Regions from separate parts of the Kineococcus terrestris genome, predicted to be linked through region 2. Evidence: riboswitches for the same ligand, from Rfam matches in the RefSeq annotation. Region 2 holds a riboswitch; each other region holds the start of a gene.
What was found. A riboswitch is a leader RNA that binds a small molecule or an ion and turns the genes downstream of it on or off. The one in region 2 is predicted to bind S-adenosylmethionine.

Region 1 (11,725 bases), on a different contig from region 2:
GCCCGCCAGGCCGCCTTCCGCCGCTACGTCGCCGACGAGGACCCCGGGCTGACCGACTTCGCGCTGTGGTGCGCGCTGGCCGAGGAGCACGGCCTGCCCGCCTCCGGCTGGCCCGCGCAGGACCGCGACCCCGCCGCGGCCCGCGCCTCCGGGGCCCTGGAGCGCCTCGCCGACCGGGTCGACTTCCACCGCTGGCTGCAGTGGCAGTGCGACGAGCAGCTGCGCAGCGCCCAGGACGCGGCCACCGCGCCCGGCACCGGGCCCGGCATCGTCCACGACCTCGCCGTCGGCGTGCACCCCGAGGGCGCGGACGTGTGGAGCCTGGGCGACACCCTCGCCCGCGGCGTCACCGTGGGCGCCCCGCCGGACGCCTTCAACCAGCAGGGGCAGGACTGGAGCCAGCCGCCGTGGCGGCCCGACCGCCTCGCCGAGCTGGCCTACGTGCCCTTCCGGGACATGGTCCGCACGATCCTGCGGCACGCCGGCGGCCTGCGCGTCGACCACGTCATCGGCCTGTTCCGGCTGTGGTGGATCCCGCAGGGGGCCACCGCCGACCGCGGCACGTACGTGCGCTACGACCACGAGGCGCTGCTGGGCGTCCTGGCCCTGGAGGCCCAGCGGGCCGGGGCCGTGCTCGTGGGCGAGGACCTCGGCACCGTCGAGCCCTGGGTGCGCAGCTACCTGGCCGAGCGCGGGATCCTCGGCAGCGCCGTCCTCTGGTTCGAGTACGACGGCGACCGCCCGAAGGCGCCGGAGGACTACCGCGAGCTGGCCCTGGCCAGCGTCACCGTCCACGACCTGCCCCCCACGGCCGGCTACCTGGCCCAGGAGCACGTCGCGCTGCGCGACCGCCTCGGCCTGCTCACCCGCGACGTGGAGGAGGAGCGCGCCGCCGACCGCGCCGAGCAGGACCGCGTCCTGGGCCTCGTGCGCGGGCGCGGGCTGCTGCGCGAGGGCGCGGGGGAGCAGGAGACCGTCGAGGCGCTGCACCGCTACCTGGCGCTGGCGCCGTCGCTGATGCTGGGCGTGTCCCTCGTCGACGCCGTCGGCGACCGCCGCACCCAGAACCAGCCGGGCACCGCGAACGAGTACCCGAACTGGCGGATGCCCCTCACCGGCCCGGACGGGGAGGTCGTCCTGCTCGACGACCTGCCCACCCACACCCGGGCGCTGTCACTGGCCCGGGCGGTGCGCGAGGCGCTCGCCGCGGGCGGGGACGAGCGCGCGGGCGGCGCGGAGCGCTGAGCGGGGAGGGGCGGCCGGAGGCGGGGGAACTCCTCCACCGCGGTGGGGCGGCCGTCCCGCTGCGCCGCACCTTGACACGCGCGGGCCCGCTCGGGCACCGTGGCTCCCGCTCACCATCGAGAGCGGCTGAGAGATCTGGCTCCGTGACGCCGCAGCAACCCTCCGCGAGAGCGGGTTCGGGTGCTTCCGCCAGAACCGATGGAGGAACGGTGCTCAGGATCCGCGGTCACGCCTTCCACGCCTCGCGGCGTCGTCACATCGACCACTGCCGCCGAGGGGCCACGGGCTGTCGCTAGCAGCTGCGCGGTACCCGGTCCCCGCCACCGCGGAGACCGGTCACGACGACGACGCCACCGCCCGGGACCACCCCGCGGCCGCGCCGCGCCCTCCCGACCCCTTCCCCCGCAACAGCTCGCGCCACACCGCGCCACGAACAGCCGGAGCCCACCCATGCTCGTCCGTCGCCGCACCACGCTCGCCGCCGCAGCGGCCACCGCCCTCGCCGGCCTGGTGACCGGCTGCTCCCGCGCGACGAGCGACGAGGGAACGCCGTCGGGGGAACCCCGCACCGGCGGAACCCTCACCTACCTCGAACCGCAGACGTGGACGACGCTCTACCCGCCGGCCGCGGGTTTCTACCCCAACGGCGGCATCGTCAACAACATCACCGCCCGGCTGCTGTGGCAGGACCCGGAGACCCTCGAGCTGCAGCCGTGGATCGCCGCGGAACTGCCCGAGGTCAACGCCGACGCCACCGAGTACACGTTCACCCTGCGCGAGGGGGTCACCCACTCCGACGGATCACCCGTCGACGCGGCCAACGTGCTCGCCAACATCGACCTCTTCGGCAGCGGCGACCCGGACCGGGCGCTCACGGTCTCCGAGGCCATCAACAACTACGAGCGCGGTGAGGTCGTCGACGACCTCACCGTGAGGTTCTCCTTCTCGGCCCCCGCGCCCGGTTTCGCGCAGGCCGTCTCGACCATCAACTCCGGTCTGCTCGCCACCTCCACCCTCGAGCGGGACAGCGAGGGCTTCGGGCCCGGCCAGGCGGTCGGCGTCGTCGGTTGCGGCCCGTTCGTCGTCGACGACGAGGAGGTCGGCACGCAGATCTCGCTCGTGGCGCGCGAGGACTACGACTGGGCCCCGCCGTCGCTGGCCCGGCAGGGCCGTCCCTACCTCGACGGCATCCGCTTCGTGGTCGCGGGCGAGGACAGCGTCCGCGTCGGCACCGTGGTGGCGGGGCAGGCCGACGTCGCCCGCCAGATCGAGGCCCCCGACGAGCAGCAGTTCCAGGCCGACGGGCTGGCCCTGCTGGCCGCGGCCACCAACGGCGTCAACAACGGGTTCAGCTTCCGCTTCCGCACCCCGCAGCTGCAGGAACTGCCCGTCCGCCAGGCCCTCGTGGCCGCCATCGACCGGCAGGCCATCATCGACACCCTGTTCAGCGACAGCTACGTGCTGGCCACCGGGGCCCTCGCGAGGTCGGCGCTGGGCTACGTCGACACCTCCGAGCAGTACCGGTACGACCCGGACCGCGCGGCCCAGCTGCTCGACGAGGCGGGCTGGCTCACCGGCGCCGACGGCGTGCGGGAGAAGGGCGGCGTGCGGCTGGCCCTCACCGTCAACGAGGCGCTGCCCCAGCCCCGCTCCCGGGAGGTCGTCACCCTCGTCCAGGAGCAGCTGTCCGGACTGGGGGTCCAGGTCGAGCTGTTCCCCGGCGACCAGGCCGCGCAGACCGCCGCCTCGCTCGACCCGGAGACCGTGCAGGTGTACCACTCGATGGTCGGCCGGGCCGACTTCGACGTCCTGAAGTCGCAGTACTTCTCCAGGAACCGCAACACGCTGCTCAACCTCGACACCGACGACGAGTCCCTCGGCGACCCCGAGCTGGACGCGCTGCTCAACGACATCGCCTCCCGGCCGACCACCGAGGAGCGGCAGGCCGCGTCCGAGGCAGCGCAGCGCCGGCTGGCCGAGCAGGCCTACGTCGTGCCCTTCTTCGAGGAGCCGCAGGTCTTCGGCTTCCGCTCCGACGTGCAGGGCTTCACCACCGAGTCGGTGGGCCGGCCCTCCTTCTACGCGACGTGGCTGGACCGCTGAGCGCCGGTGGGCGCCCGGGCGGCGCGCCCGCGGTGACGGGGCCGGCGTGAGCTACGTCCTGCAGCGCGTCGCGCAGGCCGCCGTCGTCCTGGTGCTGGCCTACGCGCTGTCCTACGCGCTGCTGGCCGCGCTGCCCGGCGACGCCGTCCTGGCCCGCTTCGGCAGTCCCGAGCTGGGCCTGACGCCCGAGCAGCTGGCCGACATCCGCGCCGCCTACGGGGCCGACCGCCCGCTGCTCGTGCGCTTCGCGGAGTCCGCGCGGGCCTTCCTGGGCGGCGACCTCGGCTACTCGGTGCAGAGCGGGGCCGCGGTCTCGACCCTCATCGCCAGCGCGCTGCCCTCCACGCTCGTGCTGGCCGCGCTCGGCCTCCTCGTGGCGGTGCTGCTCGCGGTCGCGATCGCCTTCACCGCGACCCACGGCAGGGGCCGGTGGCTGCGCCGGCTGTTCCGCGACCTGCCCCCGCTGTTCGTGTCACTGCCGGTCTTCTGGATCGGGATCCTGCTCATCCAGGTGTTCTCCTTCCGCCTGGGCTGGATCCCCGTCATCGGCGCCGGGCCGGTCGAGTCGCTCGTCCTGCCCGTGCTGACGATCGCGGTGCCCATCGCCGCGCCGCTGGCGCAGGTGCTCATGCGCAGCATCGACGACGTGGGGCAGATGCCGTTCATCGCCGTCGTGCGCGCCCGGGGCGCCAGCACCCCGTGGTTGCTGTGGCACGACGTCAGCCGCAACGCCGTCCTGCCGACCCTGACGATGGCCGGTCTCCTGTTCGGCGAGCTCGTCGGTGGCGCGGTGGTCACCGAGGCCGTCTTCGGGCGCGCCGGGATCGGGCAGCTGACCGCCCAGGCGGTCGCCAACCGCGACACCCCCGTGCTGCTGGCCGTCGTGGTCCTCTCGACGGTGGCGTACGTGCTCGTCAACCTGGTCGTCGACCTGCTGTACCCCGTGCTCGACGCGCGCCTGCGCCGCGGAGCGCTGCGGTGAGCGCCTGGACCGGGGTGCCCGCCACCGACCCGGACCGCGACGTCCCCCGCCGCCGGACCGGCGCGCCCCGGCCGGGGGCGGGCGCCCTGCTCGCCGCGGCCGTCCTGCTCCTGGCGCTGCTGTGGGCGCTGCTGCCGGAACCCTTCGCCTCCGGCAGCCCCACCGCCTCGGTCGCCCCGTCGCTGCAGGCCCCCAGCGGCGAGCACTGGTTCGGCACCGACGCGACGGGGCGCGACGTGTGGACGCGCGTCGTGCACGGCGCCCGGCACTCGATCCTCGGCGCCGCCGTGGCCGTGCTCGTCGGCTTCGTCGCCGGCACGCTGCTCGGCGTCCTCGCCGGTGCGCTGGGCGGCCCGGTCGACGACGTCCTCATGCGGCTGGTCGACGTGCTGCTGGCGATCCCCGGTCTGCTGCTGTCCCTGAGCGTCATCATCCTGCTCGGCTTCGGCACCACCAACGCCGCCATCGCCGTCGGTGTCACCTCCATCGCGGTGTTCGCCCGGCTCGCGCGCGCCGAGGTCGTGCGGGTGCGCGTCAGCGAGTACGTCGAGGCGGCCTACGGCTCCGGCGGCACCTTCGCCGCCGTCCTGCGCCGCCACGTGCTGCCGAACTCCCTGACGCCCGTCGTGGCGCTGGCGGCGCTGCAGTTCGGCTCGGCCGTCCTGCAGATCTCCACGCTGGGCTTCCTCGGCTACGGCGCCCCGCCACCGACCCCCGAGTGGGGCCTGCTCATCGCCGAGGGGCGCGACTACGTGGCCACCGCCTGGTGGCTGACCGTCCTGCCCGGCGTCGTCGTGGTCGCCGTCGTGCTGGCCGCCAACCGCCTCAGCCAGTCGATCCGCGGGAGCGTGCCCTCGTGAGCACCCTGTTGAGCGTGCAGGACCTGCGCGTGGACTACACCGCCTCCGGCGGCACGGTCCGCGCCGTCGACGGGGTGTCCCTGGAGGTGCACCCCGGTCAGGTCACCGCCCTGGTCGGGGAGTCCGGCTCGGGCAAGTCCAGCGTCGCCCAGGCCGTCATCGGCTTGCTCGCCGGCAACGGGGCGGTCACCGGCGGGCGCGTCGAGCTGCGCGGCCGGGACCTGCTGGAGCTGTCCCAGCGCGAGCTGCGCGCCGTGCGCGGGCGACGGATCGGCCTCGTCCCGCAGGACCCGGGCAACTCCCTGAACCCGGTGGCGACCGTCGGCGCCAGCGTCGCCGAGGGCCTGCGCATCCACGGCTCGCGCGACCGGCGCGCCGAGCGCGCCCGCGTCCTGGACCTGCTGGAGCGGGTCGGCATCGACGACCCGGCCCGGCGCGCGGGGCAGTACCCCCACGAGCTGTCCGGCGGCATGCGCCAGCGCGTCCTCATCGCCGCCGCCATCGCCCTGGAACCCGAGCTGATCATCGCCGACGAGCCGACCAGCGCGCTCGACGTGACCGTCCAGGCCCGCGTCCTGGACCTGCTCGACGACCTGCGCGCTGACACCGGCAGCGGGATGCTGCTCATCACCCACGACCTCGCCGTCGCCGCCGAACGCGCCGACGCCGTCGTCGTCATGCGCCGCGGCACGGTCCAGGAGGCCGGCCCCACCGAGGAGGTCCTGACCCGGCCCCGGGCGGAGTACACGCGGGCGCTGCTCGCCGACGCGCCCTCGCTCACCCGGGTCGTCGAGCGCGTCCCCGCGCCGACCGCCGAGGGGCCCGCCGCGCGGCCGCTGGTGCAGGTCGACGGGCTGCGCCGGGAGTTCCGCCGGCGCCGCGCGCAGCCGTTCGTGGCCGTGGACGACGTGTCCTTCAGCGTCGCGCGCGGCACCACGCACGCGATCGTGGGGGAGTCCGGTTCGGGCAAGACGACCACCGGGCGCGTGCTGGCGGGCTTCGGGCAGCCGACCGCCGGCAGCGTGCGGGTCGGCGACGTCGACGTCACCGCCCTCGGCTCCCGCCCGACCTCCCGCGCCGCGCGCGCCTTCCGCCGCACGACCCAGCTCGTGCACCAGAACCCCTACGCCTCCCTGGACCCGCGCTCCAGCGTGGGGGCGATCGTCGCGGAGCCGCTGCGCAACTTCCGGATCGGGGACGCCGCCGAGCGCCGGGACCGCGTCGCCCACCAGCTCGAGGTGGTCGGCCTGCCCGCCGACGTGGTCACCCGCCGCCCGCGCGAGCTGTCCGGGGGGCAGCGCCAGCGCGTGGCCATCGCCCGCGCCCTCGTCCTGGAACCCGAGCTCGTCGTCCTCGACGAGGCCGTGTCCGCCCTGGACGTCAGCGTGCAGGCGCAGGTGCTGCGCCTGCTGTCCCGGCTGCAGGCCGACCTCGGCCTGACCTACGTGTTCATCACCCACGACCTCGCCGTCGTCCGGCAGGTCGCCGACACCGTCTCGGTGCTGCAGCGCGGCCGCCAGGTCGAGTCCGGCCGCGTGCAGGACGTCTTCGGCGACCCGCAGCACGCCTGCACGCGCGAGCTGCTGGCCGCGGTCCCCGGCACGACCCGGCCCGGCACCGTCCGCAGGAGGCTCCCCGCGCAGCAGGCCGGCGCGCAGGAGGCCGTGTCCCCGCCGCCCGTCCCCCGGCCCCTCACCCAGGAGGCACGACCGTGACCACCGCTCCCGCCCCGACCGGCGCCGGACCCCGCCTGGGCTTCTTCACCCGGGTGCTGGAGGACGCCGCCGCCCCCGACAGGTACCGCTTCGCGCTGGAGCAGGTGCAGCACGCCGAGCGCTCCGGGTTCGCCTCGGCGTGGGTGGCCCAGCACCACTTCGGCGAGCACGAGGGCGGTCTGCCCTCCCCGTTCGTGCTGCTGGCCGCGGCCGCCGAGCGCACCAGCCGCATCGGCCTGGGCACCGGTGTCGTCACCCTGCCGCTGGAGGACCCCGTGCGCGCCGCCGAGGACGCCGCCGTCCTCGACGCCCTCAGCGGCGGGCGCGTGCAGCTCGGCGTCGCCTCCGGCGGCACCGACACCTCCTTCGCCCCCTTCGGCCACCGGGTCGACCGCCGCCGCGAGCTCTTCGGCGAGCACCTCGACGTCCTCCTCGACACCCTCTGCGGCCGGGGCGTGCGCGGGACCGGAGCGCACCTGTACCCCGCCGCCGGCACCCTCGCCGCACGGGTGTGGCAGGGCACCTTCTCCGTCGCCGGGGGCGCGCGGGCCGGCGCCCGCGGCCACGGGCTGATGCTCTCCCGCACGCAGCCGCGGCCCGCCGAGGCCCCCTCCGCGGCCCTGCACGACCTGCAGCTGCCCGTCGTCGAGGCCTACCGCGCAGCCCTGCCCGCCACCGCGCCGCACCGGGTCCTGGCCTCGCGCACCGCCCTGGTCGTCGACGAGGAGGAGCGCACCCGCGCCTTGGAGCTGGCCCGCGACGGGCTGCGCCGCTTCGCGAGGACCTGCGTCGGCCCCGCCGCCGACGACCTCGGCATCGACGAGCTCGTCGCCGTCACCGACACGCACGTCGGCACCGTCGAGGAGGTCGCCGCCTCCCTGGCCGCCGACCGGACCCTGGACGTCGCCACGGACGTCACCTTCCAGGTGCACTCGATCGCCGCGACCCACGAGCTGACGCTGCGCAGCATCGAACTCCTCGCCACGCGCGTCGCCCCGCTGCTGGGCCTCGCCACCGGCGCGGACGCCTCCACCGCCCTGCACCAGGCCCACCTGACCGGCCAGGCCCACCAGGCCGGCACCGGGCAGCGCACCGCCGACCCCGTCCTCGTCCCCGGAGGAAGCGCATGAGCACCACCGCCGCGACCACGTCCACCCCCGGGGGCGCCGCTCCCCGGGACGGTGCCGACGTCGTCGACCTGCTCGCCGGGATCAGCGCCGACAGCCCCCTGTCCCGCACGCGCGACCAGCGGCCCGGCGCCCGGGAGAACGCCCAGCGCAGCTTCGAGGCGCTGCTCGAACCCGCCGAGCCCGGGCGGTTCAGCTACGCCGAGCGGTACGCCGTCGCGCTGTTCACCGCCCGCCTGCACGGCTTCGACCACGCCGCGGCGTTCTACGCCGACCTGCTCGGCGACCTCGCCGGTGGTCCGGGAGTCGAGGACGCGCGCACCCCGCGCGGTCTCGTGGACACCGTCGAGCGCGCGGCGCGGGCGGCCGCCGCGCGCGGCCCCGCCGGCACCTACCGGGAACCCGGGCTGGCCGCGGAGAGCACGCCCGCCACGGCGTGGACGCCGGATCCCGCGCTCGCGCGCGAGCTGGGGCCCCGGCTGAGCGCCGCGCTCGTCCACACCCACCTCCTGGTGGTCCGCCCGCGGGAGGCGAGCCCGGCCGCCCTGCGTGCGCTGCTCGCCGCCGGGTGGAGCGCGGACCACGTCGTCAGCCTCTCCCAGCTCGTGGCCTTCCTCACCTTCCAGCTGCGCACCGCGTGGGGGCTGGCCGTGCTGCGCACCGGCACCGCCCCCTCCCGCGGGGAGCACCCGGCGACCGCGGCGGCGCAGGGGGAACCGGGCGAGCCGGTCGAGCAGGTCTCCGGGGTCTCCGGGGTCTCCGGGGTCTCCGGGGTCTCCGACCTGGTGGTCGAGGACCCCGACCTGCACCGGCCCGACCGGTTCACCCAGCAGCCCCTGGGCTGGGTCCCCTGGCTGCGGCCCGTCCCCGAGGAGGACCTCACCGAGTTCCAGCGCGAGGCCCTGGTCGAACCGGTCCGCGCGAAGATGCCGTACTTCCGGCTGCTGGCGCGCGACCCCGAGGCGCTGCGCGCCCGCACGCTGACCGACCTCGACATCTTCTTCAACACCTCCAGCGGCATCGGGCGCGCCGAGCGGGAACTCGCCGCGACCGCCACCTCGCGGCGCAACGGCTGCGTGTTCTGCGCCCACGTGCACGCCGCGGCCGCCAGCCGCGAGTCCGGCCGGAGCGAGGACGTGCAGCGCCTGCTCGACGAGGGGATCCCCGCCGACCTGGGCGACGAGCGGTGGAACGCCGTCGTGGCCGCGTCGGCGCACCTGGCCGACACCCCGCTCGCCTTCGGAGCCGGCGACGTCGAGCGGTTGCGCTCGGCCGGCCTGGACGACGCCGAGGTCGTCGACGTCGTCAACGGTGCCGCGTTCTTCAACTGGGCGAACCGCTTGATGCTCTCCCTCGGCGAGCCCGAGGTTCCCGCGCACCGCGGGGGAGAGCGGGCGTGAGCGTCCCCGCCCTGCTCGACCACGTCGTCATCGCTGGCCCCGACCTCGACGAGCTCGTCGCCTGGTTCGCCGGCGCCACCGGCGTGACCGCCGCTCCCGGCGGCGTGCACGCCAGCACCGGCACCGCCAACGCCCTGGTCGCGCTGACCGTCGAGGGCGAGCGGCGCCCGCACTACGTCGAGCTCATCGCGCCGGACCCCGACGGCACGGTCGAGGCCGTGAAGTTCGGGATCCCCGGGCTGACGGCGCCGCGGGTGGTCACCTACGCCGTGCACCCCCCGGACCTCGACGCCGTCGTGGCCGCCTCCCGCGCGCGGGGCTACGACCCCGGTCCCGTCGAGGACCTCTCGCGCCGGACCCCGGACGGCACGCTGCTGCGGTGGCGGCTGACGCACGCCCGCGCGGACCGGCCCGACGTCCCCTTCCTCATCGACTGGGGGACGACGCCGCACCCGGGGCTCACGGTGGGACCCGCGCTGGACGTCGTCGCCTTCACGCCCACGGCCGTCGACGACCGGACCGTCGCGGCGCTGGCCCCGCTGGGCCTGCTGCCCGGCCCGGTGAGCGGGCCCGGGGACGCCGCCGCCGACGACGTGCCGGGCCACACCCTGCGGGTGCGGCGGCCCGACGGTTCCGTCGTCGTGCTCTGACGCGCTCGCCGCGTCGAGCGGCGGCCGCCCCGGTGCGGCCACGGCGGCCGGGGTTCCCCGCGGTCTCCGGCGAGCGGGTCCGGCGCCGCTGCTCGGGTAGCCTCCCCGCGACCCCTACGGACAGGACGGCGACCATGCGCGCGAGCACCACCCGGACCAGTCTCCTCGCCCTCGCGGCGGCCACCACGGTGCTGCTCAGCTCCTGCGCCGACGCGGGCAGCGGGGGCGGTGGCGGTGGAACGGCCGACGCCGGGGCGGGCACGATCGTCGTCGTGACGCCCAACCCGCTGGGCGGCAACAACTTCCTGGAGCTCGCGGTCGAGGGAGCCCGGCGGGTGGCCGCGGCCAACGACCTCGAGGTCAGGGTCTTCGAGAGCAGCGACCCGACGTCCATCCAGCAGAACGTCGAGGCCGCCGTGCGCGAGCAGCCCGAGATCGTCGTGGGCCTGTCGTTCTCCCTGCAGGACGTGTTCGCGACCGTTCCCGTCGACAACCCCGACCAGCAGTTCCTGCTCGTCGACGCGTGCCCGGACCCGCAGCCGGAGAACGTCACGTGCGCGTCCTTCCGCGAGCACGAGGCCGCCTACCTCGCGGGCGTCGAAGCCGGCCTGCTGACCGAGACCGGGAACATCGGCTCGGTCGCAGCGCTCGACACCCCGTTCATCCGCCGCTGGGTGGACCCGTTCACGGCCGGTGCGCAGAGCGTCCGCCCCGACGTGCGCAGCACGGCGCTGTTCGTCGGTGGTGACAACCCGTTCGGCGACCCGGCCCGCGGTGCGGCGCAGGCCCAGGTCCTCGCCGACTCCGGCGTCGACCAGGTCATGGCCGCGGCGTCGGGCAGCAACGTCGGTACGTTCCAGGTCGCCGGAACGGGTGCCTTCGCGACCTACGGCGTCGACGTCAACCAGTGCGGTGACGCCCCGGGACACGTCGTGGACAACGTGCTGAAGAACGTCGACGTGGCGCTCGAGAACGCCGTCCAGTCCGTCCTGGACGGCACCGCGGGCGGCGACGAGCAGTACGGCCTGGCCGAGGGCGGGGTCGGCGTCACCGCGCTGACCGACGAGCTGGCCTCCTCCGGTTGCCTGGTCGCCGATCGTCCCGACGTCGTCGAGCAGGTCCGCGCGGTCTCGCAGCAGATCGTCGACGGCAGCCTCGTCGTCCCGGACCCCGCGGCAGGATGAGCGGGCGTCCCGCCGCGGTCGCGCTGCGCGGCGTCACCAAGCGGTTCGGCGCCGTCCTCGCGGTCGACGACGTCGACCTGGAGGTCGAGGCCGGCGCGGTGCACGCCGTGGTCGGGGAGAACGGCGCGGGCAAGTCGACGCTCATGTCGATGCTCTACGGCCTGCACCGCCCCGACAGCGGCACCGTGCTCCGCGGGGGACGCGAGGTCGAGCTGACCTCCCCGCTGGACGCCATCGGGCACGGCCTCGGCATGGTCCACCAGCACTTCAAGCTGTTCGAGCCGCTCACCGTCGCCGAGAACGTCGTCTACCGCGCCGAGCCCGTGCGCCGCGGCGTCCTGGACCGGCGGGCCGCGGTGCGCCGCGTCGAGGAGCTCAGCGCCCGGTTCGGGCTGGCCGTCGACCCGGACGCCCGCGTGGGGTCGCTGCCCCTCGGCGTGCGCCAGCGCGTGGAGATCC
Region 2 (11,725 bases):
GACCTCCACCCGACCGTCCAGGCCCGCCTCGGCCAGGCGCCGGCGCAGCACCACCTCGGCCATCGGGGAGCGGCAGATGTTGCCCGTGCAGACCGTCATGATCCGGTAGGTCACCGGGCCATCCTCGCGACCTCCCCGACGACGACGACCGCCGGGGCTCGCACGCCGCGCGCGGCCGCGACGGCGGCGATGTCCGCGAGCGGGGCCGTGGTGGTGCGCTGGGAGGGCCGCCAGCCGTCCTCGACGACCGCGACGGGGGTCACGGGGTCCTTGCCGTGGGCGAGCAGCCCGGCGGCCAGCGCGGGCAGGGTCGAGACGCCCATGAGGACGACGAGGGTGCCCTCCAGGCGGGCGAGGGCGGCGTGGTCCAGCTCGCCGGTGCTGGTGTCGTGACCGGACAGCACGGTGACGGCGCGGGCGGTGCCGCGGTGGGTCACGGGGATCCCGGCCGCGGCGGGGACCGCGAAGGCGCTCGTCACCCCGGGCACGACCTCGACCTCGACACCGGCCTCGCGGCAGGCCAGGACCTCCTCGCCGCCGCGGCCCAGGACGAAGGGGTCGCCGCCCTTGAGGCGCACGACGTGCCGGCCGGTGCGCGCGGCCTCGACGAGCAGGCGGTTGATCTCGTGCTGGGGGACGGGGTGGTGGTCGGGGGTCTTGCCGACGTCGACGACCTCCACCTCGGGGTCCAGCTCGTCGAGGACGTCCAGCGGCGCCAGGCGGTCGACGACCACCAGGTCGGCCTCGGCCAGCCGGCGTCGCCCGCGCAGCGTGAGCAGCCCGCTGTCGCCGGGGCCGCCGCCGACGAGGGTGACGCGGCCGGGCCCCGGGCGCCGCCGGCGCAGGGGAGCGGGTTCCACCGCTGGGTCCTGCGCCCCGTCCTGCGCCCCGTCCAGCGCTCCGTCCAGCCAGCGGCCCAGGGCCTCGCGCAGGTGGCGGGCGCGGCGCGGGTCGCGCCCGGCCGTCACCGAGACCACCACCTCCCCGCCGCCGGCCAGGTCGCGGCGGGCCACGGCGGGCGTCCAGGCGGTGGAGGCGGCCGCGTCGTCGGCGCGCACGCACCAGGTGCGCCGCTCCTCGGCGGCCGCGGCCAGCGCGGCGTCGGTGCCCGGGTCGCCGGTGGCGGTGTGCACCAGCCAGGCGCCCTCGACGTCGGCCGCGACGGCGGCGCGGGCGTGGTGGACCAGCGCGCCCGCACCGGCCAGGTCCGCGAGGTCCTCGCACAGCTGCGGGGCGACCACGACGACGTCGGCGCCGGCGGCCACGAGGTCCGCGGCGCGGCGGGCGGCCACGGGGCCGCCGCCGGCGACCAGCACGCGCCGGCCGGTCACGTCCAGGTGCAGGGGCAGCATCAGGCCTCCTCGGCCAGCGCGAGCGCGGCCAGGACGTCCGCGACGCCCGGCGCGCCGCCCGCCCCGGTGACGACGACGGCCGTGAGTCCGGCCTCCCCGGCCGGGCGCGCGGCGGTGCGGGCCTCGGCGGCCGAGCCGGCCGCCACCAGCGCCACGAGCCCGGCGTCGGCGAGCAGCCGGGCCACGTGCCCCGTGCGGCGCGCCAGCTCCGCCCGCTCCGCCGGCCCGTCGCCGAGGTCCTCGGCCAGGCCCGCGCGCACGTTGCCGGGGTCCACGGCGTAGGCGGGGCGCCCGGCGGCCAGCAGGGCGGCCTCCGCCTCCCGCAGCGCCTCGGGCGGGGCGCCCACGAGCCACACGGCCGCGCCGCGGTGCGCCCGCGCCGCCCGCGACGGCGTCCAGCGCGGGGCGCTCCCCGTGCCCTCCGGGCCGTCCGCCGGCCGCCCGGCGCCCGCGCGCGGCACGGCCTCGCGCACCACGCCCGCGGCCACCGTGGCGTGGGTGTGCTCGTCGACGAGGACGAACGCGCCGGTGTCCCGGTTGCGGGTGTAGGCGTCGACGACGAGGTCGACGGCCGTGCGCACGGTCACCGTGCCGATGTCGTTGAGCTCCAGCCGGTCCGGGGACGTGACGTCCGCCAGGGTCGCCGGGTCCAGGCGGTCGTGCAGGGCGGTGACCTCCGCCCGCACCGTGCGCGTCGTGTGCTTGAGCAGCAACCGCTGCCCCGGGTGGAGGGGTTCCTCGCCCATCCAGCACAGCTGCGCGCGCAGCTCGCGCGTCACCACGGGCGGGTCCTCCGGCGCGGTGAGCACGTCCCCGCGGCCCACGTCGAGGTCGTCGGCCAGCTGCACCGACACCGACAGCGGAGCCAGGGCGGTCTCGCGCTCCTCGTCCAGCGCGTCCAGGGCCGTGACGCGGGTGTGCGCGCCCGAGGGCAGGACGACCACCTCGTCGCCGGCGCGCAGGGTGCCCGCCGCCAGCCGGCCCGCGTAGCTGCGCCGCGCACCGGCCACCGGCCGCGACACCCACTGCACCGGCAGGCGCAGCCCGCCCTCGCCGGGCGGGGGGACGTCGACGGCGTCCAGGTGCTCCAGCAGCGTCGGCCCGTCCCACCACGGGGTGCGCGCCGAGCGCACCGCCACGTTGTCGCCGTGCTTGGCGGCCACCGGCACCACGAGCAGCGGCACGCCCAGGCGCTCGGCGACGTCCTGCAGCTCCGTGCGCACGCGGTCGAAGGCGCCGCGGTCGAAGTCCACGAGGTCCATCTTGTTCACGGCCGCCACCAGGTGCGGCACGCCCAGCAGCGTCGCGATCCGCGCGTGCCGGCGGGTCTGGTCCAGCACCCCCGCGCGCACGTCGACCAGCAGCATCGCCAGGTGCGCGTTCGAGGCGCCGGTCACCATGTTGCGCGTGTACCGCACGTGGCCGGGGGTGTCGGCCAGCACGTAGTTGCGCGCGGCGGTGGAGAAGAACCGGTACGCGACGTCGATCGTGATGCCCTGCTCCCGCTCGGCGCGCAGGCCGTCCGACAGCGCCGCCAGGTCCGGGCCGTCGGGGCCGTCCACGGCGGCCAGGTGGTCCGTCGGCAGGCTGCCGGTGTCCAGCAGCAGCCGCCCGATGAGGGTGGACTTGCCGTCGTCGACGGACCCGGCCGTGGCCATCCGCAGCAGTTCCCGCATCAGAAGTACCCCTCGCGCTTGCGGTCCTCCATGGCGGCGGAGGAGGTGCGGTCGTCGGCGCGGGTGGCGCCGCGCTCGGAGACGGTCGCCGCGCCGACCTCGGCGAGCACCGCCTCGACGTCGGTGGCGTCCGAGCGCACCGCGCCGGTGACGGTGAGGTCCCCGACGGTCCGGTAGCGCACCCGCAGCCGCTGCACGCGCTCACCGGGCAGCGCCGGGGTCAGGGGCGTGACGGCCAGCAGCATCCCGTCGCGCTCGACGACGTCGCGCTCGTGCGCGTAGTAGATGGACGGCAGGTCCAGGTCCTCCAGGGCGACGTAGCGCCACACGTCCAGCTCGGTCCAGTTGCTCAGCGGGAACACCCGCACGTGCTCGCCGCGGCGGATCCGGCCGTTGTACAGCGACCAGGGTTCCGGACGCTGCGCGCGCGGGTCCCACTGCCCCGCGGCGTCGCGGACGCTGAGCACGCGCTCCTTGGCGCGGGCGCGCTCCTCGTCGCGGCGGGCGCCGCCGAACGCCGCGTCGAAACCCCCTTCGGCGAGGGCGTCGAGCAGCGTGCGGGTCTGCAGGCGGTTGCGGGAGGCGCCGGGGGCGTCCTCGCGGACGCGGCCGCGGTCGATGCTGTCCTGCACGGACGCCACGAGCAGCCGGTGGCCGCCCGCGCGCACCCGCCGGTCGCGGAACTCCAGCACCTCGTCGAAGTTGTGGCCGGTGTCCACGTGCAGCACGGGGAACGGCACGGGCGCGGGACGGAACGCCTTCTCCACCAGGCGCAGCAGGACGACGGAGTCCTTGCCGGCGGAGAACAGCAGCACGGGCCGCTCGAACTCGGCGGCCACCTCGCGCACGACGTGGACGGCCTCGGCCTCCAGCGCGCGCAGGTCGTCCACGGCGCCGGGGCGGGTGACCGGACGGGACCCGGGCGCGGGACGGGGTGCGGGGTGCACGGCGGCGGCGCTCACAGGTGGATCCCGCACTCGGTCTTGGCGCTGCCGGCCCACCGGCCCGAGCGCGGGTCCGCGCCGACCGCGACGGGGCGCGTGCAGGGCGCGCACCCGATCGAGGGGTACCCCTGCGACAGCAGCGGGTTGACGAGCACGCCGTGCTCGTCGGCGTAGCGCTGCACGTCGTCGGCGCTCCAGGCGGCCAGCGGGTTCAGCTTCACCAGCCCGTGCCGCTCGTCGAACTGCACCAGCGGTGTCCCGGCGCGGGTGGGCGCCTCGTCCCGGCGCACCCCGGTGACCCAGGCCTCGTACCCGGCCAGCGCCGCCGCCAGGGGTTCGACCTTGCGCATCCGGCAGCAGGCCGAGGGGTCGCGCTCGTGCAGGCGGGCGCCGAACTCCTCGTCCTGGGCGGCGACGCTCAGCCGCGGCAGGACGTCCACCACCCGCACGTCCATCGTCGCCGCGACCGCGTCGCGGGTGCCGCGGGTCTCGGCGAAGTGGTACCCGGTGTCCAGGAACAGCACGTCCACCCCGGGGGCGTGCCCGGCCACCAGGTGCGGCAGGACCGCGTCGGCCATGCTGCACGCGACGGCCAGCCGGCCGCGGAACTCCGCCGCCGCCCAGGCCGCGACCTCGTCCGCGCCCGCCCCGGCGAGCCGGTCGGCGGCCGCGGCCGCGACGGCCCGCAGCTCCTCGGCGGAGCGGGTGGCGGGGGTCGTCCCCGGGGGGGTGCTCGTGGGGGTGCTCATCGCAGGGCCTCCTCGTCGCTGCGGTGCGCCCAGGCCGCGAACGTCTCGCGGTCGGCGCGGGTGTCCAGGTAGCGGCGCACGACGCGCTCGACGTAGTCGGCCAGACCGGTGGCGCTCACCTTCAGCCCCCGCACGGTGCGGCCCAGCCCGGGTTCGGTGCGGTCGGCGGAGGCCAGCCCGCCGCCCAGGTGGACCTGGAACCCGGGCACCTGCACGCCGTCGTCCCCGGTGACCAGCTGCCCCTTCAGGCCGATGTCGGCGGTCTGGATCCGGGCGCAGGAGTTCGGGCACCCGTTGACGTGCAGCGTGATCGGCGTGTCGAGCTCGATGCCCGCGAGCCGCCGCTCCAGCTCGGCGACCGCCTGCGCCGCCGTGGCCTTCGTCTCGACGATCGCCAGCTTGCAGAACTCGATGCCCGTGCAGGCGATGGTGCTGCGCCGGAACGGCGACGGGGCGGCGGTCAGCCCCAGCTCCCGCGCCGCGGCCAGCAGCGCGTCGACGCGGTCCGGCTCGACGTCCAGGACGACGACCTTCTGGTGGGGGGTCAGGCGGACGCGCCCCGACCCGGCGGCCTCGGCCGCGTCCGCGATGGCCCTCAGCACCGTCCCGCTGACCCGCCCGACGGTGGGGGCCAGGCCCACGTAGCGGCGGCCGTCCTTCTGCTCGTGCACGCCGACGTGGTCGCCCGGCCCGCGCGGCGGCGGCGGTGCCGGACCGTCGGTCAGGCGCCGGCCCAGGTACTCCGTCTCCAGCACCTCGCGGAACCGCGCGGCGCCCCAGTCGGCCACCAGGTACTTCAGGCGGGCCTTGTTCCGCAGGCGGCGGTAGCCGTAGTCGCGGAACACCCGCACGACCCCGTGCCACACCTCGGGCGCCTCGTCCGCGGTGACGAACGCGCCCAGGCGCTGGGCGAGGTGGGCGCTGGTCGAGAGCCCGCCGCCGACCCACACGTCGAAACCCGGCCCGAGCTCGGGGTGGACGACGCCGACGAACGACACGTCGTTGATCTCGTGGACGACGTCCTGGCTGGGGTGGCCGGTGACGGCGGTCTTGAACTTGCGCGGCAGGTTCGCCAGCTCCGGGTCGCCGACGAACCGGCCCACGATCTCCTCGACGACCGGCGTCGGGTCCAGGACCTCGTCGCGGGCGATCCCCGCGACCGGGCTGCCGAGCACGACGCGCGGGGTGTCCCCGCACGCCTCGGTGGTGCGCAGCCCCACGGCCTCCAGCTCGCGCCACACCTGCGGCACGTCCTCGACGCGCACCCAGTGCAGCTGCACGTTCTGCCGGTCGGTGATGTCGGCGGAGTCGCGGCCGAACCGGGTGGACAGGTCCCCGACGACCCGCAGCTGCTCCGTCGTCAGCGCCCCGCCGTCGACGCGGACGCGCAGCATGAAGAACTCGTCGGACAGCTCCTCGTTCGACAGCTGCGCGGTGCGCCCGCCGTCGATCCCGGGCCGGCGCTGGGTGTACAGGCCCCACCAGCGGAACCGGCCGTTGAGGTCGTCGGGGTCGATGGAGGAGAAACCCTCCCGGGCGTACACGCGCTCGATCCGCTCGCGGACGTCGAGGCCCGGGCCGGCGGCCTTGACCTCCTCGTTGTGGTTGAGCGGTGCACGACCGTCCACGGCCCACTGGCCGTTGCTGCGGGTGCGCGCGGGACGGGCCGGCGCCGCGGCGGGTGCGCCGGGCGTCGCGAGCGAGGGGTCGGGTGTCATCGGTCCTCACGGGGGTGCGGGCCCTCCGTGAGGAGCGCCCCTAGCGGTGACGGGGAGGGGTGGGGGAGGTGGTGCGGCGGCAGGCGTAGTTGCTGTGCACGCGCATGAGGTCGACGTACCGGCGCGAGACGAGGCGCACGGTCAGCGGCTGGACCACGTCCCCACCGTAGGGCACGCGGAACCCCCGTCAAGCCCGTCGGGGAGTTCCGCGGGTCCTCCGGCGGGTTCCCGGCGCGGTCCGCGGGGAGTTCCGGCCGGCGCCGGGTGTTGACGGTCCGCGTCCGGCGCCCTAGCGTGGTCGGCAGGTCACGAGTGCCAGCGTCAAGCCCCGGCTCGCTGGTCGGCAACCCTCCTCCGCGGCGGGGTGCTCCGGGTGAGGACCTGGCCGGTCGCCGCACGGTGCCCGGCAAGCGCGGACCTGCGGGTCCACCGGGACGAACGGGAAACCCTCGTGCGCAGACTCGTGCTCCTCGCTGTCGTCGGCCTGCTGGCCCAGCTGGTCGACGGCTCGCTCGGCATGGCCTACGGCGTCACCTCGACGACTCTCCTGCTCCTCGTCGGCACCAGCCCGGCGCTGGCGTCGGCCACCGTGCACCTGGCCGAGATCGGCACCACGCTGGCCTCCGGCGCCGCGCACCACCGGTTCGGGAACGTGGACTGGCGCGTGGTCCGGCGGGTCGGGATCCCCGGCGCCGCAGGCGCTTTCGTCGGCGCCACGCTGCTGTCGTCGCTGCCCGGGGACGTCGCCGCCCCCTTCGTCAGCGTGCTGCTGCTGGGGTTGGGCGTCTACATCCTCGTGCGGTTCTCGGTCACCACCCTGGACGCGCGGTCCCTGCACCGCCCGCTGCGGCGCAGGTTCCTCGCCCCGCTCGGGCTGTTCGCGGGTTTCGTCGACGCGACCGGCGGCGGGGGCTGGGGCCCCGTCGGGACCCCCGCCCTGCTCGCCTCGGGCCGGCTGGAACCGCGCAAGGTGATCGGGTCCGTCGACGCCAGCGAGTTCCTCGTGGCCGTCGCGGCCAGCGCGGGTTTCCTCCTCGGCCTGGGCTCGCAGGGGATCGCCTGGTCGTGGGTCCTCGCGCTGCTGGCCGGCGGGCTGGTCGCCGCGCCGATCGCCGCCTGGCTGGTGCGGTTCGCGCCCCCGCAGGTGCTGGGTGCCGCCGTCGGCACCGTCATCGTCCTCACGAACTCCCGCACCCTGCTGCGCGCCGACGCCGTCGCCGCGCCGGACGGCGTGCGGTTCGCCGTGTACGCCCTGGTGCTGGTCCTCGGCGGCCTGGCCGTGACCAGCGCGGTGCGCCGCCACCGGCGTTCCCGCACCACCCCCGCCCGCCAGCTGCAGAGGAGCACCACCGCGTGACCTACGTCATCGCCCAGCCGTGCGTGGACGTCAAGGACAAGGCGTGCATCGAGGAGTGCCCCGTCGACTGCATCTACGAGGGCGAGCGGTCGCTGTACATCCACCCCGACGAGTGCGTGGACTGCGGGGCCTGCGAGCCCGTGTGCCCCGTCGAGGCCATCTACTACGAGGACGACGTGCCCGAGCAGTGGTCGGCGTTCACCGCCGCCAACGCCGAGTTCTTCGACGCGGTGGGTTCCCCCGGCGGGGCGGGGGCGCACGGCCCGGTGGCCGGCGACCACCCGCTCGTCGCGGCCCTGCCCGCCCCCTCCTGAGGGTCCCGTCCGCGCTGCGCCGTCCGGGTCGCCGTGACCGCCCGGGCTCAAGGCGCGTGCCGGGCGCACCGATCGGGGGACGTGGACACCTCCAGCGTGCCGGAGCGCGGTGAGCGGGCGCCGCTGGTGAGCCTGACACCGCGGCGGCCGGCCGCCGGCCCGACCCGCCGCGCCCGCGCGTCGGCGCCGAGCGCCCTGGACCGCGAGACGTCCCGCGCGGTCCTCGACAGCACCGCGGCCCTCGTCTGCGTCCTCGACGTCCACGGCCGCTTCACCCTGTTCAACCGTGCCTGCGAGGAGCTGACCGGCTACGCGGCCGAGGACGTCCTGGGCGAGGAGATGTTCGACCTCGTCATCGCGCCCGGGGACCGTGAGCTGGCCCGGCAGGGCGTCGCCCTCGGTGTGGCGCACGGGTCCTCCAGCGTCGCGGAGGGGGAGTGGCTGGACCGCGACGGCGGCCACCACCGCATCCGCTGGCACAACACGATCCTGCTCGACGAGGACGGCGTGCCCGACCGCCTCGCGTGCGTCGGTGTCGACGTCACCGAGCAGCGCCGCGCCGAGGAGATGCTGCGCGAGCTGGCGAGCACCGACCCCCTGACCGGGCTGCTGAACCGGCGGGCCCTGTTCCAGGAGGCCGCCGCGGCGCTCGACCCCGCCGGGGAGGGCTGCGGTGTCGTGTGCGCCGACCTCGACGGGTTCAAGCGGGTCAACGACGAGCACGGGCACGCCGTCGGCGACGCCGTCCTCGTCGAGGTCGCCGCCCGGCTGCGCTCCGCCGTCCGCGACGGCGACGTCGTCGCCCGCACCGGAGGCGATGAGTTCGTCCTCCTCCTGCGCGGCGCCGGGTGCGACCCCGCCGACGCCGCCGCGCGCGCCGCGCGGGCCGCCGCGGCCGGCCCGCTGGCCCGCGCCCACGGCGTCGGGGTGAGCGCGGGGTGGGTGCGCGCCGCGGCCGGCGACGACGTCGACGAGGTGCTCTCGCGCGCCGACGAGCGCATGTACGAGGTGAAGCGCGCGCGCCGCTGACCGGCGGCGTGCGCCGGCCCTCACCCGGTGACGGTCACCGTCTTGGAGTCCTCCGCGACGCGCGAGCCGTCGCGGGCGGACTCGCTGAACGCGCGCACGGTGTGCTCGCCCGGCGGCAGGTCGACCGCGACGGAGAAGTCGCCCCGCCCCGGGCCGGCCTCCGACGCCGTCGTCCACCCCTGCGCCACGACCCGCCCGCCGGCGTCCACGACGTCCCAGCCGACGGTGCCCTCGAACACCGTCGCCCGACCGGACACCGTCACCGGCGAGGTCACCCGCGCGCCCTCCTCGGGCTGCAGCACCCACACCGGTCCCAGCACCTCCGCGGCGCTCGCGCGCGCCAGCGCCTCCCCGGCGTGGGCGCCGAGGTCCCACAGGTCGGGCACGCGCGAACCGTCGACGAGCAGCTGCACCCCCGCCACCGACGGGTCCGCGGCCGTCACCGTGTGCACGACCTGCTGGAGCGCGGCCCGCGCGAGAGGCGCGTCCGCGCCCGGCGGTGGCGCGGCCGCCTCCGCGGACAGGTCGACGGTGACGAGGTCCTCCAGCCGCTCCACGCCGAGCAGCCGCGTGCCCTCCGGCCACGGGACCGAGTAGTCGGGGTCGCGCGGCGGCGACAGCGCCACGCCCAGGGCGGTCCTGACCCGGTCACCGTCCAGGGGCACCCGCGCGAACTCCCGGTACAGCGCCACCTCCAGGCCGCCCACCAGGCCGGTGCGGCCGGCGTAGTAGGCGGGGACCGTCACCAGCTCCGGCGGGGCGGACGGGTCCGCCGTCGCCGTCGGGGACGACGGCGAGGACGACGGCGCGGGGGTGCCCGGGGCGGGACCCCCGGCGGGAGCGGGGCCGCACGCGGTCACCAGGGCGGTGACCAGCGCGAGCGCCGCGCCGGCGCGCGGGGGACGGGGAGTGGACTCCTGCTCGGTCACGGCGCTGCTCCTCCCGGACGCCGCAGCGCCGCGACGCCGCAGCGCTGCGAGGCCCATCGTCCTCGCCCGCGACGGCCTGCGCGCGGTGAGCGGCGGACGGGCGCGGGGACGGGAGGGTCGGTGCGGGAGGGTGCCCCCGGCAGGATTCGAACCTGCGACACACGGTTTAGGAAACCGATGCTCTATCCCCTGAGCTACGGAGGCGCGGCCCGCGCGGGCGGGCCGGGGCGAGTCTAGCGGGGCGGCTGCCGGGGCCCGCGGGCGCGGCGTCGCCGCCCGCCGGGAGCGTTCGTCATCGTCGAACGCCGCTGGCGTACGACGTCATGTCGTTCTCCCACAACGAACATCGCGGCCCGCCGGTCCGGACCACGACCGCGCAGCGCCTATGCTCAAGCCGCAGCGAACGCCGACCGATGCCGTCTGCTGGGTGTCGGAGGCCGAGTCGACGGCGACTCCGACACCGGCCGACGTCGTCGCCCAGAGGAGTACCCGTCATGGCCCCCACCGTCGCCCGCCCCCGGGCCGAGCAGACCGTCCCCGCCCAGCGGCGCGCGCCGCGCCAGCACGCGGCCACCGCCGCCGTCCAGGCGGCCCTGACCGAGAGCGGCTGCATCCTGGTGGACACCACCGCCACCACCACCGGCTGCACCGTGTCCTTCTACGACGCCCGCTCCCTCGGGCGCGCCGTCGAGGTCATCGCCGCCGCCGCCGTCCGCGCCGGTGACACCGGCCTCGCCGACCGCGCCCGCCAGGCCGGTCCGGGCGCCTGGACCGTCACCGCCCACCCGCAGGCGTGGGAGGGCCCCGAGGGCGACCCGCGTGCCGCCGGCAGCCGCTCCTCCACGACGTGGCGCCTCGGCATCCCGCTGGCCGACCTCGTGCCCACCGCCAGCGCCCTGCTCGTCTGAGCCGCTCCCGCCGGGGGTCCTAGACCTCGACCTCGGCGAGGACGCGCGGCACCTGCGCGGGCAACTCCCGCGCCAGGAAGCCCAGCCGGCCCACCTCGGTCGCCAGCCGGTCCCCGGCCCGCCCGTGCAGGTACGCCGCCCACAGCGCCGCCTGCACCGGCTCCGCACCGCGGGCGCACAGCCCCGTGACGATGCCGGCCTGCACGTCCCCGGACCCCGACACCCCCAGCCCCGCACCGCCCGACGGGTCGCTCCACAGCCGCCCGTCCGGCGCGGCGATCCAGCTCGTCCCGCCGCCCGCCACCACCGCGCACCGGCTGCGGCGGGCCAGCTCCACCGCCGCCCCGGCCGTGTCGCGCTCCACCTCCTCCGGCTCCGCGTCCAGCACGATCGCCAGCTCCGCGGCGTTCGGGGTCAGCACGGCCCGGCCCTCGAGGTGGTGCAGGAACGTCTCGTCGCGCGTCACGGGCGCCAGCCCCAGCGCGTCCAGCACGACCGTCCTCGACAGCCGCGGCACCAGCGCCTCCAGGAGCGCGCGCACGTCCGGCTCGCCGACCGCGCCCACGCCCAGCAGCACGGCGTCCGCCGACCCGGCCAGCTCGGCCAGCTCGCCGTCCTCCTCGCCCGCGGCGGGGTCGATGCCCCCGCCGGGCGTCTCCGTCAGCGGCAGCACCAGCGCCTCCGGCAGTGCCACCCCCAGCCCCGCCGCCGTCGTGCGCGTCGTCGCCACCTGCAGCTTGCCCGCGCCC
Region 3 (5,461 bases), on a different contig from region 2:
AGCACCACCCCCTCCCTGCCCGACAAGCCCAGGAGCCGCACCCCGCTGATCGCCGGGATCGTCGCCGCGGTCGTCGTCGTGGCGGTCGTCGTCGGCGTCCTGCTGACCCGCGGCGGCGGCTCGGCCACCACCGCGGCGAGCGAGCGCACCGTGCGCATCGGCGTGTCCGACCAGGCGCTGCCGTTCTGGCGCACCTACACCGAGCTGGCCGACGAGCGCCTCGGCGTGGACGTGCAGCTGGTGAACTTCACCGACTACAGCCTGCCCAACCCGGCGCTGTCGCAGGGCGAGGTGGACATCAACCAGTTCCAGCACACCCAGTACCTGGCGAACTACAACGTCGACGCCGGCGACGACCTGCAGCCCATCGGCGCCACGGCCGTCTACCCGCTGTCGCTGTACTCGACCACCGCCGACAGCGCCGACGCGCTGCCCGACGGCGCCCAGGTCGCGCTGCCCAACGACGCCATCAACCAGGCCCGCGGCCTGCTCGTGCTGCAGGCCGCCGGCCTGCTGACCCTGCGCGAGGGCGGCACGCCGTTCTCCGACCTGCAGGACGTGGAGGACTCGCGGGTGGAGCTGGTGTCCCTGGACGCCTCGCAGACCGCCAACGCGCTGCAGAGCGGTTCGGTGGCGGCGGCGATCGTCAACAACAACTACGCGACCAGCGCGGACCTGGCCGACGAGGACGTCGTCTTCGCCGACGACCCGGAGAGCCCCGAGGCCGCCCCGTACGTGAACCTGTTCGTCACCCGCGCCGAGGACGCCGACGACCAGACCTACCTGGACCTGGCCGCCCTGTTCCACGACCCGGCCGTCCTGGAGGCCTTCTCGCAGGACTACCCCGGCGGCGTGGTCCGCGACGTGGACGCCGCGACCCTGCAGGAGCAGCTGGCCGCCATCGAGGAGGACGCCCGGGCGGCGCAGGGCTGAGATGGCCGCCATCGTCTCGCTGGAGGGTGTCTCCAAGCACTACCGGCGCCCGGGGGGTGACGTCGTCCGCGCCGTGGACGACGTCACCCTCGAGGTGGCGCAGGGCGAGGTCCTCGCCGTCATCGGCTACTCCGGCGCCGGCAAGTCCACGCTCGTGCGCCTGCTCAACGCGCTGGAGCCCCCCACCGGCGGCCGGGTCGTCGTCGCCGGGCAGGACCTGACCACGCTGGGGGAGAGGGACCTGCGCCGCGCCCGGCAGCGCATCGGGATGATCTTCCAGCAGTTCAACCTGTTCCGCTCCCGCACCGTGGCCGGCAACGTCGCCTACCCGCTGAAGGTGGCGCGCGTGCCCCGGCGCGAGCACGACGCCCGGGTCGCCGAGCTGCTGGACTTCGTGGGCCTGCTCGACCGCGCCCACGCCTACCCCGAGCAGCTGTCCGGCGGGCAGAAGCAGCGCGTCGGCATCGCGCGCGCCCTGGCCACGAACCCGCCGCTGCTGCTGGCCGACGAGGCCACCAGCGCGCTGGACCCGGAGACCACCACCGAGGTGCTGTCCCTGCTGCGTCGGGTCAACCGCGAGCTGGGCGTCACCGTCGTCGTCATCACCCACGAGATGGACGCCGTGCGCCAGATCGCCGACCGCGTCGCGGTCATGGAGCACGGCCGCGTCGTCGAGGTCGGCGACGTGTACGACGTGTTCACCTCCCCGACCTCGGCGGCCGCCAAGCGGTTCGTCCGCAGCGCCCTGCACGACCGGCCCGACGCCGACGTGCTGGAGCGCCTGCGCGCCAACCACCCGGGCCGGCTGGTGTCCGTGCAGATCACCGAGGAGCCGGGGCTGCTGGCGCGCGTGGACGGCGTCCTGCGCGACGCGGGCGTGAGCGCCGAGCTCGTGCACGGCGGCATCGGGGAGATCCGCGAGCGGCGCATCGGTTCCCTCACGTACGAGCTGACCGGCCCGCCCGGTGCCGCGGACGCGGCCGTGGCCGCCCTGCGCGGCGCCGGCGTGCGCGTCGACGAGGAGGAGTGACGTGGACGGTTTCCTCGCGACGCTGGACGTCTACCGGACCGCCATCTGGGAGACGCTGTTCATCACGCTCGTCTCGATGGTGTTCTCCGGCGTGCTGGGCCTGGGCATCGGCCTGACCCTGTACGCCACCCGCCCGGGCAACCTGCTGGGCAACCGCGCGGTGTTCGCCGTGGTGGGCCTGCTGGTGAACGTGGTGCGGCCCATCCCGTTCGTCATCTTCCTGGCCGCCGTCGCCCCCCTCTCGCGGTTGGCCGTCGGCACAACCGTGGGCAACAACGCCGTGACCTTCGCGATCTCCCTGGCGGCCGCGTTCGCCGTGGCGCGCATCGTCGAGCAGAGCCTCGTCTCGGTGGACCCGGGCGTCGTGGAGGCGGCCCGCGCCGCGGGCGGCTCGCGGCTGGGGATCCTGTTCACGGTCCTCGTGCCGGAGGGCCTCGGCCCGCTGATCCTGGGCTACACGTTCATCTACGTCGGCATCGTCGACATGTCCGCGCAGGCCGCCCTCATCGGCGGCGGCGGGCTGGGCAACTACGCCATCACGTACGGCTCCCAGCGCTACGACTGGGGCGTCGTCTACGTCACGGTCGCCACGATCATCGTGATCGTGCAGGTGGGGCAGCTGATCGGCAACCGCCTGGCGCGCTCCGTCCTGCGCCGCTAGGACCCCGCGGCCGGTCCCCCGCGGGACCGGCCGCGGGCGTTGACAACCCGCACCGCGGCCCGCCACGCTGGGCCCGCACACCATCCAGAGCGGCTGAGAGACCTGGCTCGACGACGCCGCAGCAACCCCCCTCCCCGGAGGGCGTGGGTGCTCCCGCCAGGGCCGATGGAGAGGGCCCACGCTCATGCACGACGACCGCGCCCGCTGGCGCGCCACCACGCTCCGGTCCTGGTCGCGCCGCCACGTCGACCTGTGCCGGCGCACCTCGGCGGCCTGTCGCCCCGGACCGCCGACCGGCCACGGCCGGTGCGGCACCCCGCGACGCGACCACCCGACCACCCCAGCGCACCGGAGCCGACCATGACCAGCACCACCCCCGCCGCCACGTCCACCGGGTCCCTGCCCGCCGACACGTCCGAGCCGAAGTTCGAGCGGTACGCGCACCCCGAGCGCCTGGTGAGCACCACCTGGCTCGCCGAGAACCTCGGCCGCGAGGGCCTCGTCGTCGTCGAGAGCGACGAGGACGTCCTGCTGTACGAGACCGGCCACGTCCCCGGCGCCGTGAAGGTGGACTGGCACACCGAGCTCAACGACCCCGTCACCCGCGACTACCTCGACGGGGAGGGGTTCGCGCGCCTGCTGTCCGCCAAGGGGATCCGCCGCACCGACACCGTCGTGTTCTACGGCGACAAGAGCAACTGGTGGGCCGCGTACGCGCTGTGGGTGTTCACCCTGTTCGGCCACGAGGACGTGCGCCTGCTGGACGGCGGCCGCGCCAAGTGGCAGGCCGAGGGCCGCGAGCTGACCACCGAGGTGCCGCAGCCCGAGCCGGCCGACTACCCCGTCGTCGAGCGCGACGACCGCACCGCGCGGGCGTTCCTGCCCGAGGTGCGCGAGCACATCGGCGGCGCGCTGATCGACGTGCGCTCCCCGCAGGAGTACTCGGGCGAGCGCACCCACATGCCCGACTACCCGCAGGAGGGCACCGTGCGCGGCGGGCACGTCCCCGGCGCGGCCAGCGTGCCGTGGGCGCGCGCGGCCGCCGAGGACGGCACGTTCAAGGACCGCGCCGCGCTGGAGGAGATCTACCTGGGCGAGGCCGGCCTGGACGCCGACGCCCCGACCATCACCTACTGCCGCATCGGCGAGCGCTCCAGCCACACCTGGTTCGTGCTCACCCACCTGCTGGGCCTGCGCGACGTCCGCAACTACGACGGCAGCTGGACGGAGTGGGGCAACGCGGTCCGCGTGCCCGTCGCCGTCGGCCCGGAGAGGTGACGGGGACGGCCCACGACGTGTCGGGGCCGGTGGCCGCGCTCGTGCGCGCCGCCGGCCCCGACCTCGGGCCGGCCCCCTGGCGCGTCCTGGACGCCGGCGGCGGCGAGGGCCGCGACGCGGTCGTCCTCGCCGCCCTCGGGCACGAGGTGACGGTGCTGGACCGCCTGCCGGCGGCCCTGGAGCAGGCCCGCACCGCCGCGGCGCTGGCCGGGGTCGCCGACCGGGTCCGCACCGTGGCCGCCGACCTCGACGACCTCGCGGCGCTGGCGGCCCTGACCCGCCACCGCGCCGGCGGGTCGGGCTCCTTCGACGTCGTCTGCTGCCACGACGTGCTGCACCTGCGCGGCAGCGTCGCGCGCGCCGAGGCCGACGTCGCCGCGCTGACCAGCTCCCTGCGCCCCGGCGGCCACCTGTCGCTGGCGGTGCCGCCGCCGCCCGGGCCCTCGAGTGCCTCGGCGGGCCACCTGCACCTGGCCGCCGACCTGCTGGCGGCCGCCGTGGTCGCCGCCGGCGGTGCGGTGGTGCACCGGGCCGTGGACGGCGACGGGAACCTCCACCTCGTCGGCAGGCGGCGGTGAGCGAGCCGCCGCACCCGGAGGAGGCCGCGGTCGCCTGGCGCAGCGCCCCGTGGGGCCGGCTGCGCCACACGCTCGTCGAGCACACCCTGGCCGTCGTCTGCCGCACCGTCTCCGGCCGGCCGCTGCGCGTCCTGGACGTCGGCTGCGGCGACGGCAGCGACGCGGTGGCCCTGGCGCGCACCGGCGCCGAGGTCACGGCCCTGGACTCCGCGCCGCTGGTGCTGGAGCGCGCCCGCGCCGCCGCCCGCCGCGCGGGCGTCGCCGACCGGGTGCGCGCGGTGCAGGCCGACCTCGGGGACGTGGTGGCGCTGACGGCGCTGACCGGCGGCGGGGGCGGCACCTTCGACCTCGTCCTGTGCCACGACGTGCTCCAGCACCGCCCGCACGCCGGTTCGCCGGAGGGCCTGGCGGCGGACGTGGCCGCGCTGGCCTCCCGGGTGCGCCCGGGCGGCTGCCTGTCCGTGCTCGGCCCCGGGACGGCCGCCGCCGCGCTGCGGGCGGCGGTGCGCGAGGACGACCTGCGCGGTGCGCGGCGCCTGCTGGCGGGGGAGGACGCCGCGGGGGCGGACGGCGGGGTGCCGCTGCCCGCCGGCCGGGTGGAGGAGGCGCTCGCCGCGGCCGGGACGCCCGTGGAGTTCCGCTTCGGGGTGCGCGTGGTCACCGACCTGCTGCCCGACGCCCGCAAGGGCGAGCGCGGGTACTACGAGGACCTGCTCGCGCTGGAGCGGGCGCTGTGCGAGCGCCCGGAGCTGGTGCCGGTGGCGCGCAGCTGGCAGCTGGTCGGCCGGCGCCGCCCGCCCCGCCGCCGCGCGGGCGCCGGCGGCTGACCGACTACCCTCCCGGGGTGCTGATCCGCGACCTGACCGACGACGACTGGCCGCGGGTGTGGCCCTTCTTCGACGAGATCGTCGCCGAGGGGGAGACGTACGCGCTGCCCGGCGGCCTGACCTCCGAGGCGGCGCGCGAGCTGTGGGTGCAGCC

Region 1: it holds a riboswitch for S-adenosylmethionine, as region 2 does, so the genes downstream of both, AB8M62_RS12395 (TIGR04028 family ABC transporter substrate-binding protein) here and AB8M62_RS02800 (sulfite exporter TauE/SafE family protein) in region 2, are expected to answer to the same signal.
Region 3: it holds a riboswitch for S-adenosylmethionine, as region 2 does, so the genes downstream of both, AB8M62_RS08435 (sulfurtransferase) here and AB8M62_RS02800 (sulfite exporter TauE/SafE family protein) in region 2, are expected to answer to the same signal.

Annotation. Positions count from the first base shown of each region.
Region 1 covers NZ_JBEUEI010000018.1:31,923-43,647, reverse strand. Annotated here, with positions in the region: gene malQ (4-alpha-glucanotransferase) at 1-1,245, shown strand, start outside; SAM riboswitch class I at 1,356-1,450, shown strand; gene AB8M62_RS12395 (TIGR04028 family ABC transporter substrate-binding protein) at 1,696-3,348, shown strand; gene AB8M62_RS12390 (ABC transporter permease) at 3,395-4,330, shown strand; gene AB8M62_RS12385 (ABC transporter permease) at 4,327-5,190, shown strand; gene AB8M62_RS12380 (dipeptide ABC transporter ATP-binding protein) at 5,187-6,905, shown strand; gene AB8M62_RS12375 (putative FMN-dependent luciferase-like monooxygenase) at 6,902-8,035, shown strand; gene AB8M62_RS12370 (alkylhydroperoxidase domain protein) at 8,032-9,432, shown strand; gene AB8M62_RS12365 (VOC family protein) at 9,429-10,082, shown strand; gene AB8M62_RS12360 (BMP family ABC transporter substrate-binding protein) at 10,217-11,266, shown strand; gene AB8M62_RS12355 (ABC transporter ATP-binding protein) at 11,263-11,725, shown strand, end outside.
Region 2 covers NZ_JBEUEI010000003.1:23,195-34,919, forward strand. Annotated here, with positions in the region: gene AB8M62_RS02770 (low molecular weight protein-tyrosine-phosphatase) at 1-114, opposite strand, end outside; gene cobA (uroporphyrinogen-III C-methyltransferase) at 111-1,352, opposite strand; gene AB8M62_RS02780 (GTP-binding protein) at 1,352-3,028, opposite strand; gene cysD (sulfate adenylyltransferase subunit CysD) at 3,028-3,918, opposite strand; gene AB8M62_RS02790 (phosphoadenylyl-sulfate reductase) at 3,987-4,721, opposite strand; gene AB8M62_RS02795 (nitrite/sulfite reductase) at 4,718-6,439, opposite strand; SAM riboswitch class IV at 6,744-6,858, shown strand; gene AB8M62_RS02800 (sulfite exporter TauE/SafE family protein) at 6,891-7,796, shown strand; gene fdxA (ferredoxin) at 7,793-8,110, shown strand; gene AB8M62_RS02810 (GGDEF domain-containing protein) at 8,192-9,139, shown strand; gene AB8M62_RS02815 (Gmad2 immunoglobulin-like domain-containing protein) at 9,160-10,068, opposite strand; tRNA gene AB8M62_RS02820 (tRNA-Arg) at 10,200-10,272, opposite strand; gene AB8M62_RS02825 (hypothetical protein) at 10,563-10,976, shown strand; gene AB8M62_RS02830 (NAD(P)H-hydrate dehydratase) at 10,996-11,725, opposite strand, start outside.
Region 3 covers NZ_JBEUEI010000011.1:9,710-15,170, forward strand. Annotated here, with positions in the region: gene AB8M62_RS08420 (MetQ/NlpA family ABC transporter substrate-binding protein) at 1-933, shown strand, start outside; gene AB8M62_RS08425 (methionine ABC transporter ATP-binding protein) at 935-1,963, shown strand; gene AB8M62_RS08430 (methionine ABC transporter permease) at 1,965-2,624, shown strand; SAM riboswitch class I at 2,702-2,796, shown strand; gene AB8M62_RS08435 (sulfurtransferase) at 2,985-3,902, shown strand; gene AB8M62_RS08440 (class I SAM-dependent methyltransferase) at 3,899-4,480, shown strand; gene AB8M62_RS08445 (class I SAM-dependent methyltransferase) at 4,477-5,307, shown strand; gene AB8M62_RS08450 (GNAT family N-acetyltransferase) at 5,325-5,461, shown strand, end outside.